2 linked regions of the Egicoccus sp. AB-alg2 genome follow. The protein of the gene in region 1 interacts with the protein of each later gene in a pairwise test. Links are inferred from orthologs where the notes say so. Each region holds a gene or a part of one and is shown on either strand. Other genes may lie near its edges.

Region 1 (7,071 bases):
AGGACCACCTCGCGGCGGGCGATGCCGGCGGTGGCGACCGCCTCGGGGTCCTCCGCCTCGTCGTCGGGCACGAGGTCGCCCAGCGTCGCGTCGCTGTCCTCGCCGACGCTGCGGTCCAGCGAGGTGATCTCCCGCCCCGCCAGCCGCAGTTCGCGCAGCCGTTCCAGGGTGAGACCGAGGTCGTCCGCGACCTCCTCGTCGGTCGCCTCGCGACCGAGGACCTGCAGCAGCTCGAACTCCGTGCGCCGGACCTTGGCGACCAGTTCGTGGACGTGCACCGGCAACCGCACCGAGCGGGCCTTGTTTGCGGTGCCGCGCGTCAGCGCCTGGCGGATCCACCACGTGGCGTAGGTGGAGAACTTGTAGCCCTTGGTGTGGTCGAACTTCTCCACCCCGCGCATGAGGCCGAGGTTGCCCTCCTGCACCAGTTCCAGCAGGGACAGTCCGCGCCCGAGGTAACGGCGTGCGACCGACACGACAAGCCGCAGGTTGGCCGTCACCAGCCGCTCCTGGGCCCGCGCGCCCTCGGCCGTCAGGCGCCGCAGGCGTGCCCGTTGCGCGCGGGTGAGCCGCTCGTCCTGCAGCGCCTGCTTGGCGGCCAGACCGGCGTGGTAGCGCTTGGCGAGGTCGACCTCCTCCTCGGCGCTCAGCAGCGCGACCCGGCCGATGGCGTTGAGGTACTGGCGCACCCCGTCGGTCGTCGCGGTCAGCACGGACGCCGGTGGCGGTGCGACGTCGTCGGTGAGGTCGTCGACCACCTCGAGGCCCGCGTCACGGGCGGCGTTGGCCACCTCGTCGGGCCAGTCGGCCGCATCCTCCAACGGGTCGTGGAGGTCGTGGATCTCGCTGAGGAGCACGTAGCCGCGCCCGGTGGCACGGGACCACAGTTCCTGCAGTCCGGATCGGTCGACCATCATGCCCGTACCGGCCACGCTCACCCCCCGGTCATGGCCGCTTCCTCGACCACGCCCCTCTCGGCGACAGATCGCGACCCTAGCGGCATCGTGCCCGAATCGGGCCGAGCCGCCACCCGTCCGGCACGTCCCGACACCGAACCTTCAGCGGTGCTTCAGGGCCCGTCCGACGGACGCGCGACCAGGACTCAGTCGACGGTCAACTCGAGCCAGCGGTCCTCCGCCGCGCTCAGCTCGCCCTCCAGGCGCTGCAGGTCGGACTGCAACGCCGTGAGGCGTGCCACGTCGGTCGCCGCGGCGGCCATGTCGGCTTGCAGTTCGTCGCGGCGGGCCGTGAGCCGCTCGACCTGCTGCTCCAGCCGGCGGGCCTCCTTACGTGCCGCCTGCCGGGCCCGGTTGTCCTGTGCCGACGCCCGCGTCGCGCGGCTGGTCTCGGCGGCGCGCTGCTCGTCGGCCGCGGTCCGGACGCGGTGTGCCGCGCGGTAGGCCTCCCAGTCGAGGTGCTCGGTCAGCCGCCCGTTCTCGACGGCGACGATCCGGTCGGTGAGCCGGTCGAGCACGTAGCGGTCGTGGGAGGCGACGACCAGCGTGCCCTTGAAGCCGTCGAGGTGGTCCTCCAGGACGGTCAGCGTGTCGAGGTCGAGGTCGTTGGTCGGCTCGTCCAGCACCAGCACGTTGGGGGCGGCGACCAGCAGGTGCAGCAGCGCCACGCGGCGGCGCTCGCCCCCGCTCAGCAGCGACAGCGGCGTGCGCTGCAGTTGCCCGTCGAACCCGAACCGCTCGGCGAGCCGGTGGGCGGGCAGCGTCTCGCCGTTGGCCAGCGGCACGAACGCGGCGATGTCCAGCACCGTCTCCAGCACGGTGCGCTCCTCGCCGGCCGCGTCCGCGGCGGTGCCGTGCTCCTGCTCGTAGAGGCCGAGCTCCACGGTGGTGCCGGTGCGGACCTCGCCGGCGTCGGGAGCGAGGCGGCCCGCCAGCACGTGCAGCAGCGTGGTCTTGCCGGCGCCGTTCGGGCCGACGATCCCGACCCGCTCACCGGGACCGATGCCGAGGTCGACGCGGCCCAGGACGGTGCGCCCGCCACGCGCCACGCTGACCTCACGCAGGTCGAGCACGTCGTTGCCCAGCCGGGTCCGGCCGGTGCCCAGATCCAGCGGCGTGGCCTCGGTGTCACCGGCAGCGGCGTCGCGGAGCACCTCGACCTGCTCGACGCGGAACCTCGGCTTCGAGGTGCGGGCCTTCGGGCCGCGGCGCAACCAGGCGATCTCCTTGCGCAGCAGGTTGCGGGCCCGGGCCGTCGAGCGCTCGCGCATGGCCGCACGCTCGGCGCGGGCCTCCAGCAGCGAGGAATACGACCCCTCGTGCCAGTGGACGCGCTGGTCCGCGAGGTCGAGCATGCGGTTGGCGAGCCGCTCCAGCACGTAGCGGTCGTGGGTCACCAGCAGCAGCCCGCTTCCGCGGCGGTGTAGCTCACCCTCGAGCCAGTCGATCGTGTCCACGTCGAGGTGGTTGGTCGGTTCGTCGAGGATCAGCAGGTCGGAGGGCGCCAGCAGGGTCTGCGCGACGGCCACGCGGCGGCGCTGGCCGCCGGACATCTGCGCGGTCGACTGCCCGGGGTCGACGCCCAGCACGTCGAGCAGGCGCTCGGCCTCGTGCGCCGCGGCCGTCGGGTCGCCGGCCAGCACCACGTCCAGGGCCTGCCGGTCGTCGAACCTCGGCTCCTGGGCGAGGAACCCGATCCGCAGGCCGCTGCGGGGGATCACGCTGCCCACGTCGGGGGCGCGCTGACCGGCGACGATCCGGAGCAGCGTGGTCTTGCCGGAGCCGTTGGGACCGACCACGCCGACCCGGTCGTCGGAGGTCAGGCCGAAGGAGGCGTCGGCGAAGAGGATCCGGCCCTCGACGGACGCCGTCACGGAATCGACGGACACCAGGTGCATGGCGGCGCAGGGTAGGCTCGCCGGCTCGCCACCGCCGTTTCCGTGAGGCCCGCGTGATCAGCCTGTCCGGTGTCGGCGTCACCATCGGCGCGCGCACTCTGTTCGCCGACGTGTCGCTGCGCTTCCCGCCCGGCCGACGGGTCGCGCTCGTCGGTGGCAACGGGGCGGGCAAGACCACGCTGCTCAACGTGGTGGTGGGCAACCGCGAGCCGGACCAGGGCACCGTCAGCCGGCCCAAGGACCTGCGCATCGGCTGGCTGCCGCAGGACGTCGTCGACGCCGTGGGGGAGTCGGGGACCGTCCTGGAACACGTGCTCGAGGGCGCGTCGCACATCCTGCGCTTCGAGACGGAACTGCGGGACCTGGAACGCCGGATCGAGACCACCGTCGACGAGGGCCGACAGGAACGGCTGCTGGTCCGCCACGCCGAGGTACAGGACCGCTTCCAGCAACTCGGCGGCTACGAGGTCGAGGCGGAGGCACACCGGGTCCTGGCGGGGCTCGGTTTCGCGGCCGACGACGCGGAGCGCCCCACGGGGGAGCTGTCGGGTGGCTGGCGGGTGCGCGTGGCGCTGGCGCGCCTGCTGCTGGCCAGACCCGACCTGCTGGTGCTCGACGAGCCGACCAACCACCTCGACCTCGACACCATCGCCTGGTTGGAGCAGACGCTGGCCGAACTGCCCGGCGGGCTGCTGTTCGTGAGCCACGACCGCGACTTCATCGACGCGGTGGCCGACCGCATCGTGGAGGTCGCCGCCGGGACGGCCACCGAGTACGTGGTCCGGGGCGGGACCACCGCCGCCGAGCAGGGCGGGTTCGAGTCGTTCGTGCTGCAGCGCGAGGAGCGGCTGGCCCAGCTGCGCGCCGCCAAGGCGCAGCAGGACCGCCAACTCGCCCAGACCGAACGGTTCATCGAGCGCTTCCGCTACAAGGCCAGCAAGGCCCGGCAGGTCCAGTCGCGGATCAAGGCGCTCGACCGGGTGCAGCGCGTCGACATCCCGGACCACCGCCAGCTCGTCGCCCGGTTCCAGTTCCCGGCGCCGAGACGCTCCGGCCGGGTCGTGGCCGAGTTGAGCAGCGTGCGAGTGGCCTACGGCGACACGGTCGTGCTCGACGGTGTGGACCTGGCGGTCGAGCGCGGCCGCAAGGTGGCGATGATCGGCCCGAACGGTGCCGGCAAGACCACGCTGCTGCGCCTGCTGGCCGGGACGTTGGACGCGGACGCCGGCGAGGTGACGCTCGGGCACAACGTCGACGTGGCGGTCGTCGACCAGCACCAGGCCGAGGTGCTCGACCTGTCGCGCACGGTCCTGGAGGAGTTCCGCACGGCGCTGGGCGAGCGGCACCGGCAGCTCAACCACCGCTCGATGCTGGGGGCGTTCGGGTTCCCCGGCGACCTCGCGGATCGCCGGGTCGGGGAGCTGTCCGGCGGCGAGCGCACCCGGCTGGGGCTGGCCAAGGCGATGACCTCGCCGGTCAACCTGCTGCTGCTCGACGAGCCGACCAACCACCTCGACCTCGCCAGCCGCGACGTGCTCGAGGACGCGTTGCTGGCCTACCCGGGCACGGTGCTGCTGATCACCCACGACCGGCACGTGATTCGCGGTGTCGCCGACGCGATCGTCGAGGTCGGCCACGGCCGGGCACGCTGGTTCGACGGCACCTACGAGGAACTGCAGTGGCGGCGCGACGGTGGCGAGGGCGCCGCTGCCACGCCGACCAGCCGCCGTGCCGACGGTGCGGCCGGTGCCGGGCGTGCGGGCGGTCCGGGCGGTGTCGGCGGTGCAGGCGGTGTCGGTGGTGCGGGCGGTCCGGGCGGCGACAAGCGCCGGAATGCGGACGGCAAGCGCCGCGAGGCCGAACGCCGCAACGCCCGGCACCGCGCCACGAAGGACCTTCGCCGTGAGGTGACGAAGCTCGAGGACGAGCTGTCGACGGTCGAGGCACGGATCGCGGAGCTCACCCGTGAGCTGGCCGACCCCGACGTCTACGGCGATGGCGAGCGCGTCAAGCAGCTGGTGACCGAGCACGGCGAGGCCAAGGACCGCGCCGCCACGCTGCTGACGGCGTGGGAGCGGGCGCAACTGCGCCTCGAGGCGGCCGAGGCGGAGGTCGAGGCCGCCTTCGACGCCTGACCGTCCGTCCCAGGGGACGCGTAACCGCCGCGTGTCCGCCTCGTTGGTCCCGAAGAGCGCCCGGGGTGCCTTCCTCTCGCCCGGGCGGGAGAGCGGGAGCGACATGGGACGTAGGCGGCTCTTGGCGGTGCTGACGGCGATGGTCGTCGCGACCGGTCTGCACGTCGTGCCGGCGTCGGCACAGACGGTCGGCCTGCCCGGCCTCGGCGAGGTGAAGGTCGACACGTCGGATGGTGTGAAGGTCGGCGTCGACCTCGACGTGGAGCTCACCGACGACGCGAAGCTGGACCCGGAGGTCGGCGTCGGGGTCGGCAAGGACGGCCCCGAGGTGGACGTCGGTGGCGGCGTCGCCGTCGGTGAACGCAAGGTCGACCTCGGTCGGTCCAAAGCGCCCGAGCCCTCGCCGAAGCCGTCGCCGTCGCCCGAGTCGCCACCTCCGCCGTCGCCACGCGACACCGACCGTGGCGAGCGTCCCCGCGCGGATGAGGGCGCGGCGGCCGCGGCCGGGCCGGGTTCCAAGGCGGACGGCGGCCGCGTCGTCGCTGCCGGGGACGCCGAGGGATGGACGCCGCGCCGCGCCGCCCAGTTCGAGGCGTTCCGCGCGATCCGGGGTCAGGACGTGGACCTGGGTGTCGCCGGCGGCTCGGCCGTCCTGCCCGGGGTCGAGCTCGCGCCCCGGCGGGCCCAGGCACCGGGCAGTGCGCACGACACCGGGCACCCGTTCGACGCGCCGGAGATCGCTCCCGGACTCGCGCCGGGCGTGACGGCGGCCGGGCCGGACGCGGCCACCGGCGCCACGTTGGCCGCCTCGCCGGTCGCGGGCGGCCCGGTCGCGCAGGTCCCGCTCGCGTTGCAGGTGCTCACCGGCATGCTGGTGGCCGGGACCGCCCTGGCCTGGCACGTCACCCGCCGCGAGCTCGGCTGGGCACTGTCGGGGCTGCGCCGAGTCCGCTGACCGGTCCGCGCCCACCCGCCCTGCGCCGACCCGCGCCCCACCCACCGGCCCCGCCTCACTCACCGCCCACACCCACCGGCCCTGCCTGACCGCTCGGCACCGACGCGCTCCCACCAGCCGCCGTCCCGCCCACGCGCTCGCGGCACGTCCGCGGGACGGCCACGTCGGAACCCGCCCCTCCGCTCCCGGGGGCGGGTTCTGACGTTCGTGTCACGTTGCGACGCCCGGAACGGATGCGCGAACATCGTTCCGTCGTGGGAGGCGGCATCGCGGCCGCGTCCCGCACCTGGCCCGCTTCCTTCCGCGAGAGAAAGCCGCTGACGTGCCCGAGCTCGACGACGCCTACTACGTCGATGGCGTCCGCCTGCCCATCGGCCGCGCGAAGGACACCGGCTACTACGCCGGCACCCGCGCCGACGACCTGTCCGTGCGTGCGATCCGAGCCCTGCTCGACCGCAACCCGTCCGTGCCGCCCGACCGCATCGACGACGTCGTGTGGGCCGCAACGGCGCAGGTGGGGGACCAGGGCCTGACACTCGGTCGCTCCCTGGCGATCCTGGCGGGCCTCGGCAAGCAGGTGCCCGGCTACGCGCTCGACCGCATGTGCGCCGGGGCGCTGACCGCCATCGTCAACGCCGGCAACGCCATCCGGGTCGGCGCGCAGGACCTGGTGCTGGCCGGCGGTGTCGAGCACATGGGCCACCACCCGATGGGCGCCGAGGTGGACCCCAATCCGCGCTTCCTGTCGGACAAGCTGGTCGACCCGTCCGCCCTGGTGATGGGCAACACGGCCGAGAACCTGCACGACGAATTCCCCCACGTGACGCGCGAGCGCTGCGACGCGTACGCGCTGGGGTCCCAGGAGCGGGTCGGCAAGGCGCAGGCGGACGGCGTCTTCGACACCCACGTCGTCCCGGCGACGGTGTGGTCGGTCGAGGAGGGCTGGAAGGTCGTCCGCGTCGACGAGCACCCGCGCCCCGGTACGACCATGGACGACCTCGCCAAGCTGCGTTCGCCGTTCCGTGCCGGCGGGTACGTCACGGCCGGCAACGCCGCCGGGCTGAACGACGGGGCCGGTGGCGTGCTACTCGCGTCGGGCGCCGCGGTCGCCGAGTACGGGCTCACGC
Region 2 (5,088 bases), on another replicon or contig:
TCTGGCGTTGCTCACCGGCGAAGACGTCGCTCTCGGTCAGCAGCCACCAGCCGCCGTAGGCGACCCCGGCCAGGGCACAGAGCGCGAGGATCGCGACGAGGAGGTCTTTCATGGCCAGCCCCTCCCTGCTCCCGCCGTGGCCGGACGGCGACGGTACCGCGCGGGCACGCCGGGACGGGGTCGGCCGACCGCGACGGGGCTTGACGTGTGCGGTGGCGCCGGGTCCACTCGACAGGTGGCAGCGGAGGCCCTTCGTCCGGCTGCCCTCGTCGTGTCGCTGCGTTCCTGCTGCGCGCGCCCGGTGCGTGGCCGTGCGCGGATCGTGAGCGACGCCTCCGCCGCTCTACCCTCTTGCTCACGTCGCCCCGGAGCACGAACGCCGACATGGCCAACCAACCCACGTCCTCGTCCCAGTCGGAGCTGAACGCCTGGCTCGTCGAGGAGATGTACGAGCAGTACCGCGAGAACCCCGACGCGCTGTCGAAGTCCTGGCGCGACTTCTTCGCGGACTACCGCCCCGAGGACCAGAACCGCGGCGGCAACGGCGCGAAGCGGTCCGACGGCGCGCCGACGAAGGAGGCCGCGGCACCCAGCGGCAACGGCAAGGGGCCAGACGTCGCCAAGGCCGCCCCGACGGTCGCCGACGACGACCCGACCGCCACCCGCATCCGCGGGGTCGGTGCCCGCATCGTGGAGAACATGGAGACCTCGCTCGGGGTCCCCACCGCGACCTCCGTGCGCGACGTGCCGGCCAAGCTGCTCGAGGTGAACCGGCGCATCATCAACAACTACCTGCGCCGCACCCGCGGGGGCAAGGTCTCCTTCACGCACCTGATCGCCTACGCCATGGTCAAGGCGGTCGAGGCCGTGCCGGCCATGAAGTCCAGCTACGGCGAGACGCAGGACGGCAAGCCGGCCGTGCGGCGTCCGGAGCACTTCGGGCTCGGGCTCGCCGTCGACGTGGAGAACAAGGACGGCTCGCGCAGCCTGCTGGTGCCCGTGATCCAGGACGCGGATGCGCTCGCGTTCGACGAGTTCCTGCGGGCCTACGAGGACATCATCCGCAAGATCCGCACCGGCAAGCTCGACCCCGCGATGTTCTCCGGCGGCACCATCACGGTCACCAACCCGGGCACGATCGGCACGGTCCACTCGATCCCGCGGCTGATGTCCGGGCAGGCGGCCATCCTCGGTGTCGGCTCGATCGACTACCCGGCGGGCTACCAGGCCGCCGACCCGCGCACGATCGCGAAGCTCGGCGTGTCCAAGGTCATCACGCTGACCTCGACCTACGACCACCGCGTCATCCAGGGCGCGGAGTCGGGGCTGTTCCTGAAGCGCGTCCACGAGCTGCTGCTCGGTGAGCACGGCTTCTACGACGAGGTGTTCGCCGCGCTCGGGCTGCCCTACGAGCCGGCGCGCTGGCGCCCGGACTCGACCCACTTCGACGACGAGACCGACCTGCTCACCAAGCAGAGCAAGGTCGACGCGCTCGCCAACATGTACCGGGTGCGCGGTCACCTCATCGCCGACCTCGACCCGCTGCGTCTGCAGCCCAGGGCGATGCACAACGAGCTCGACCCGACCTACTACGGACTCTCGATCTGGGACCTCGACCGAGAGTTCGTCACCGACATCGGCGGGCGGACGCGGCGGCTCGAGCTGCAGAAGATCCTCGGCGTCCTGCGCGACGCGTACTGCCGCACCATCGGCATCGAGTACGGCCACGTGCTCGACCCCGATCAGAAGCGCTGGATCCGCGACAAGGTCGAGGGCGTCTCCGAGGACGTGCCGGCCGAGGACCAGCTGTGGATCCTCGAGCGGCTGAACGCCGCCGAGGCGTTCGAGTCGTTCCTGCACACCAAGTACGTCGGCCAGAAGCGCTTCGGCATCGAGGGTGGCGAGAGCCTGATTCCGCTGCTCGACGCCGTCTGCGAGGCCGCGGCCGACGACCCCGACGTCCTCGACATCGTGATGGGCATGGCCCACCGCGGGCGCCTGAACGTGCTGTCGAACATCGTCGGCAAGTCGTACCACCAGATCTTCGGCGAGTTCGAGGGGCACATCGACCCCGACACGGTCCAGGGCTCCGGCGACGTCAAGTACCACCTCGGTACCCACGGCGTGTACGAGGCCCGCTCCGGCAACACCGTCGAGCTGCACCTGCCGCCCAACCCCTCGCACCTCGAGGCCGTCAACCCGGTGGTCGAGGGCATCTCCCGGGCGAAGCAGGACCGCTACGACCGCGGTCAGGACGGCGTGTTCCCGGTCCTGCCGTTGCTGATGCACGGCGACGCCGCGTTCGCCGGCCAGGGCGTCGTGGCGGAGACGCTCAACCTCTCGCAGCTGCGGGGGTACCGCACCGGCGGCACCATCCACGTGGTGATCAACAACCAGGTCGGGTTCACGACCTCGCCGCACGCGGCCCGCTCGTCGTACTACGCCACGGACGTCGCGAAGACCGTCCACGCGCCGATCCTGCACGTCAACGGCGACGACCCCGAGGCGGTCGTGCGCGTGGCACGGCTGGCGTACGAGTACCGCCAGGAGTTCCACCGCGACATCGTCATCGACCTCGTCTGCTACCGGCGTCACGGCCACAACGAGGCGGACGACCCGTCGTTCACCCAGCCGCAGATGTACGAGGTGATCGACAACCTGCGCTCGGTCCGCAAGCTGTACACCGAGCGCCTGGTCCGCCGCGGTGACATCTCGATCGAGCAGGCCGAGGAGTTCCTGGAGGACTTCGAGAGTCGGCTCGAGGAGGCGTTCGCGTCCACGAAGCAGGCCGCCCCGCCGGAACCGCCCAAGGCGATCCGTCCCGAGGAGTCGACCTCGTTGCTGCCGCCGGCGGAGACCGGCGTGGCCAAGGAGACCCTGGACCGCATCGCCGCCAACCAGTTCGACGTGCCGGACGGCTTCACGCGCCACCCCAAGCTGGACCGCATCTTCAAGAAGGCCCGGGAGCGCTACGAGTCCGGCTCGATCGACTGGGCGCTGGGCGAGACCCTCGCGTTCGGGTCGCTGCTGCTCGAGGGCAACAACGTGCGTCTGGCCGGTCAGGACTCGCGGCGCGGCACCTTCTCGCAGCGCCACGCGGTCCAGGTCGACTTCCGCTCCGGTGAGGAGCACCTGCCGCTGCAGCACCTCGCGGACGAGCAGGGCAAGTTCTTCATCTACGACTCGCTGCTCAGCGAGTACGCCGCGGTCGGCTTCGAATACGGCTACTCGGTGGAGGACAAGGCCTCGCTGGTGGCCTGGGAGGCGCAGTTCGGCGACTTCGTCAACGGCGCCCAGATCATCATCGACCAGTTCATCGTCGCCGCCGAGGACAAGTGGGGCGAGACCTCCGGGCTGGTCATGCTGCTGCCCCACGGCTACGAGGGGCAGGGTCCCGAGCACAGCTCCGGGCGCATCGAACGGTTCCTGACGCTGTGCGCCGAGGACAACATCCAGGTCGTCAACGCGACCACCTCGGCGCAGTACTTCCACGTCCTGCGCCGCCAGCTGCACCGCGAGGTGCGCAAGCCGCTGATCATCTTCACGCCGAAGTCGCTGCTGCGTTCACCCAACGCCTTCTCCGACATCGGTGAGTTCACGTCGGGTTCGTTCCGTGAGACGTTGGACGACCCGGCCTGGGACCAGCGGGACAAGGCCGAGGCCCGCGCGGTCGTGCTCTGCGCGGGCAAGGTCGCCTACGACGTCATGAAGGCACGCAACGAGCGCGAGCTGCCGGTGGCGGTGGTCCGGGTCGAGCAGCTCTACCCGTTCCCCGGCGAGCAGATCCGCGACGTCCTCGCGGGCTACCCGAACGCCCAGGACGTCGTCTGGGTCCAGGAGGAGCCGGCGAACATGGGGGCGTGGGGCTTCGTGGACGGGCGCCTGTGGAATCTGCTCGACGAGCTCGGCGGGGACCGCCAGCTGCGCAGCGCGGCCCGCGTCCCGTCGGCGTCGCCGGCGGCCGGCCAGCACGTCGTCCACGAACAGGAGCTCGAACAGCTCCTCGGCGACACCCTCGACCCCGTCCCGACGGACTGACCGAACCGCGAAGCACCGCACGACGCCCCGGCCGTTCCCGGCCGGGGCGTCGCCCGTCCCCAGCCCCCCACCAGTCACGGTTTCCGTCGCCGGTGCGGGAAACCCCTGCTCCGGCGCTGTCACCGCCCGGCTCCGCGGACGGTTTCCGTCGTGGGTGACGGAAACCCCTGCTCCGGCGCTGTCACCGCCCGGCTCCGCGGACGGTTTTCGTCGCCGGCGCGGGAAACCGACGGCCAGGCCCGGACGACGGGACCTGGCGCCGGTGGCTCAGAAGCGGGGCGAGCGGACGGCGACCGGAGGAGTGACGCCGAGCTCGTGGGCCCGCACCGTGAGGCTGGCAACCATCGTGCTGAACAACGACATCGGCTCGTCGATGTCCGCCTTCGTGACATACCCGAGCCGAATCCCTTCGCGTCGGAGTTCCGCGTCCCGCTCGTCGTCGGCGATGCGCCGTGCGACGTGCTCGTGGTCCACCCTGCCGAGATACTCGTAACCGAAACGACAGCGGCGGCAGAAGAAGTCGACCCGGCGCCGGGGTGTCACCCATACCTGCGGGTCGAAGCCCGGCTCGAAGCAAGAGACGAAGGGCCACAGCAACCGCTCGCCTTCGGACTCGATGCGGTCGCCGCCGGCTGCATCCAGCACCTGCTCCAGGACGTCGGCGCCCGGCGCGATCTCGCGGAGTCGGGCGATCCGTCGACGGAGCCGATCCACCGTCACCTTCCCCGTTCCACGAAGGTGGTCCCACGCCACTCGCAGTTCGCGATCACTCACCTCCGAACGGAATGCGGCACTGTCGATCAGCGCATCGAGGGGGCCGGCGACCCGCACGGCCCCGTACGCCGTGGTGCCTCGACGTGGCGCCAGATCCGGGCGATGGTGGAAATCGACGTTCTGGAGCCAGCGATGCCGAGCCGTGAGGATCTCGAACGCCTAGGCGCCGACGAAGCCCGGCACCGCGTAGAGCCCGAGAGCCACGGGGCCGGTGACGCAGCCCTGCGGCCGTGCTCGGAGGGCGGCCGCGAAGGCAGGCTGTTCGGGCAGCACCGC

What was found.
Region 2: the proteins of ACERM0_RS10135 (region 1) and ACERM0_RS20605 interact in binary tests that used the Escherichia coli proteins (3 or more experiments, as listed by UniProt). The link is inferred for Egicoccus sp. AB-alg2 from one-to-one orthologs.

The regions. Positions count from the first base shown.
Region 1 is NZ_JBGUAX010000005.1:39,661-46,731, reverse strand. Bases 2,539-5,448 are described here. They hold ACERM0_RS10135 (ABC-F family ATP-binding cassette domain-containing protein), read left to right. Parts: upstream 2,539-2,907; coding sequence 2,908-4,989; downstream 4,990-5,448. Other genes in these bases: ACERM0_RS10130 (hypothetical protein), read left to right, coding at 5,093-5,448; ACERM0_RS10140 (ABC-F family ATP-binding cassette domain-containing protein), read right to left, coding at 2,539-2,854. Also shown: ACERM0_RS10145 (sigma-70 family RNA polymerase sigma factor), read right to left, coding at 1-917; more of ACERM0_RS10140, read right to left, coding at 1,103-2,538; more of ACERM0_RS10130, read left to right, coding at 5,449-5,944; ACERM0_RS10125 (acetyl-CoA C-acyltransferase), read left to right, coding at 6,267-7,071. UniProt on the Escherichia coli protein: Genetic data indicate it may be involved in ribosome assembly or function.
Region 2 is NZ_JBGUAX010000012.1:103,448-108,535, forward strand. What follows is about bases 1-4,238. They hold ACERM0_RS20605 (multifunctional oxoglutarate decarboxylase/oxoglutarate dehydrogenase thiamine pyrophosphate-binding subunit/dihydrolipoyllysine-residue succinyltransferase subunit), read left to right. Parts: upstream 1-384; coding sequence 385-4,038; downstream 4,039-4,238. Other genes in these bases: ACERM0_RS20600 (penicillin-binding transpeptidase domain-containing protein), read right to left, coding at 1-112. Also shown: ACERM0_RS20610 (hypothetical protein), read right to left, coding at 4,306-4,869; ACERM0_RS20615 (hypothetical protein), read right to left, coding at 4,972-5,088. UniProt on the Escherichia coli protein: E1 component of the 2-oxoglutarate dehydrogenase (OGDH) complex which catalyzes the decarboxylation of 2-oxoglutarate, the first step in the conversion of 2-oxoglutarate to succinyl-CoA and CO(2).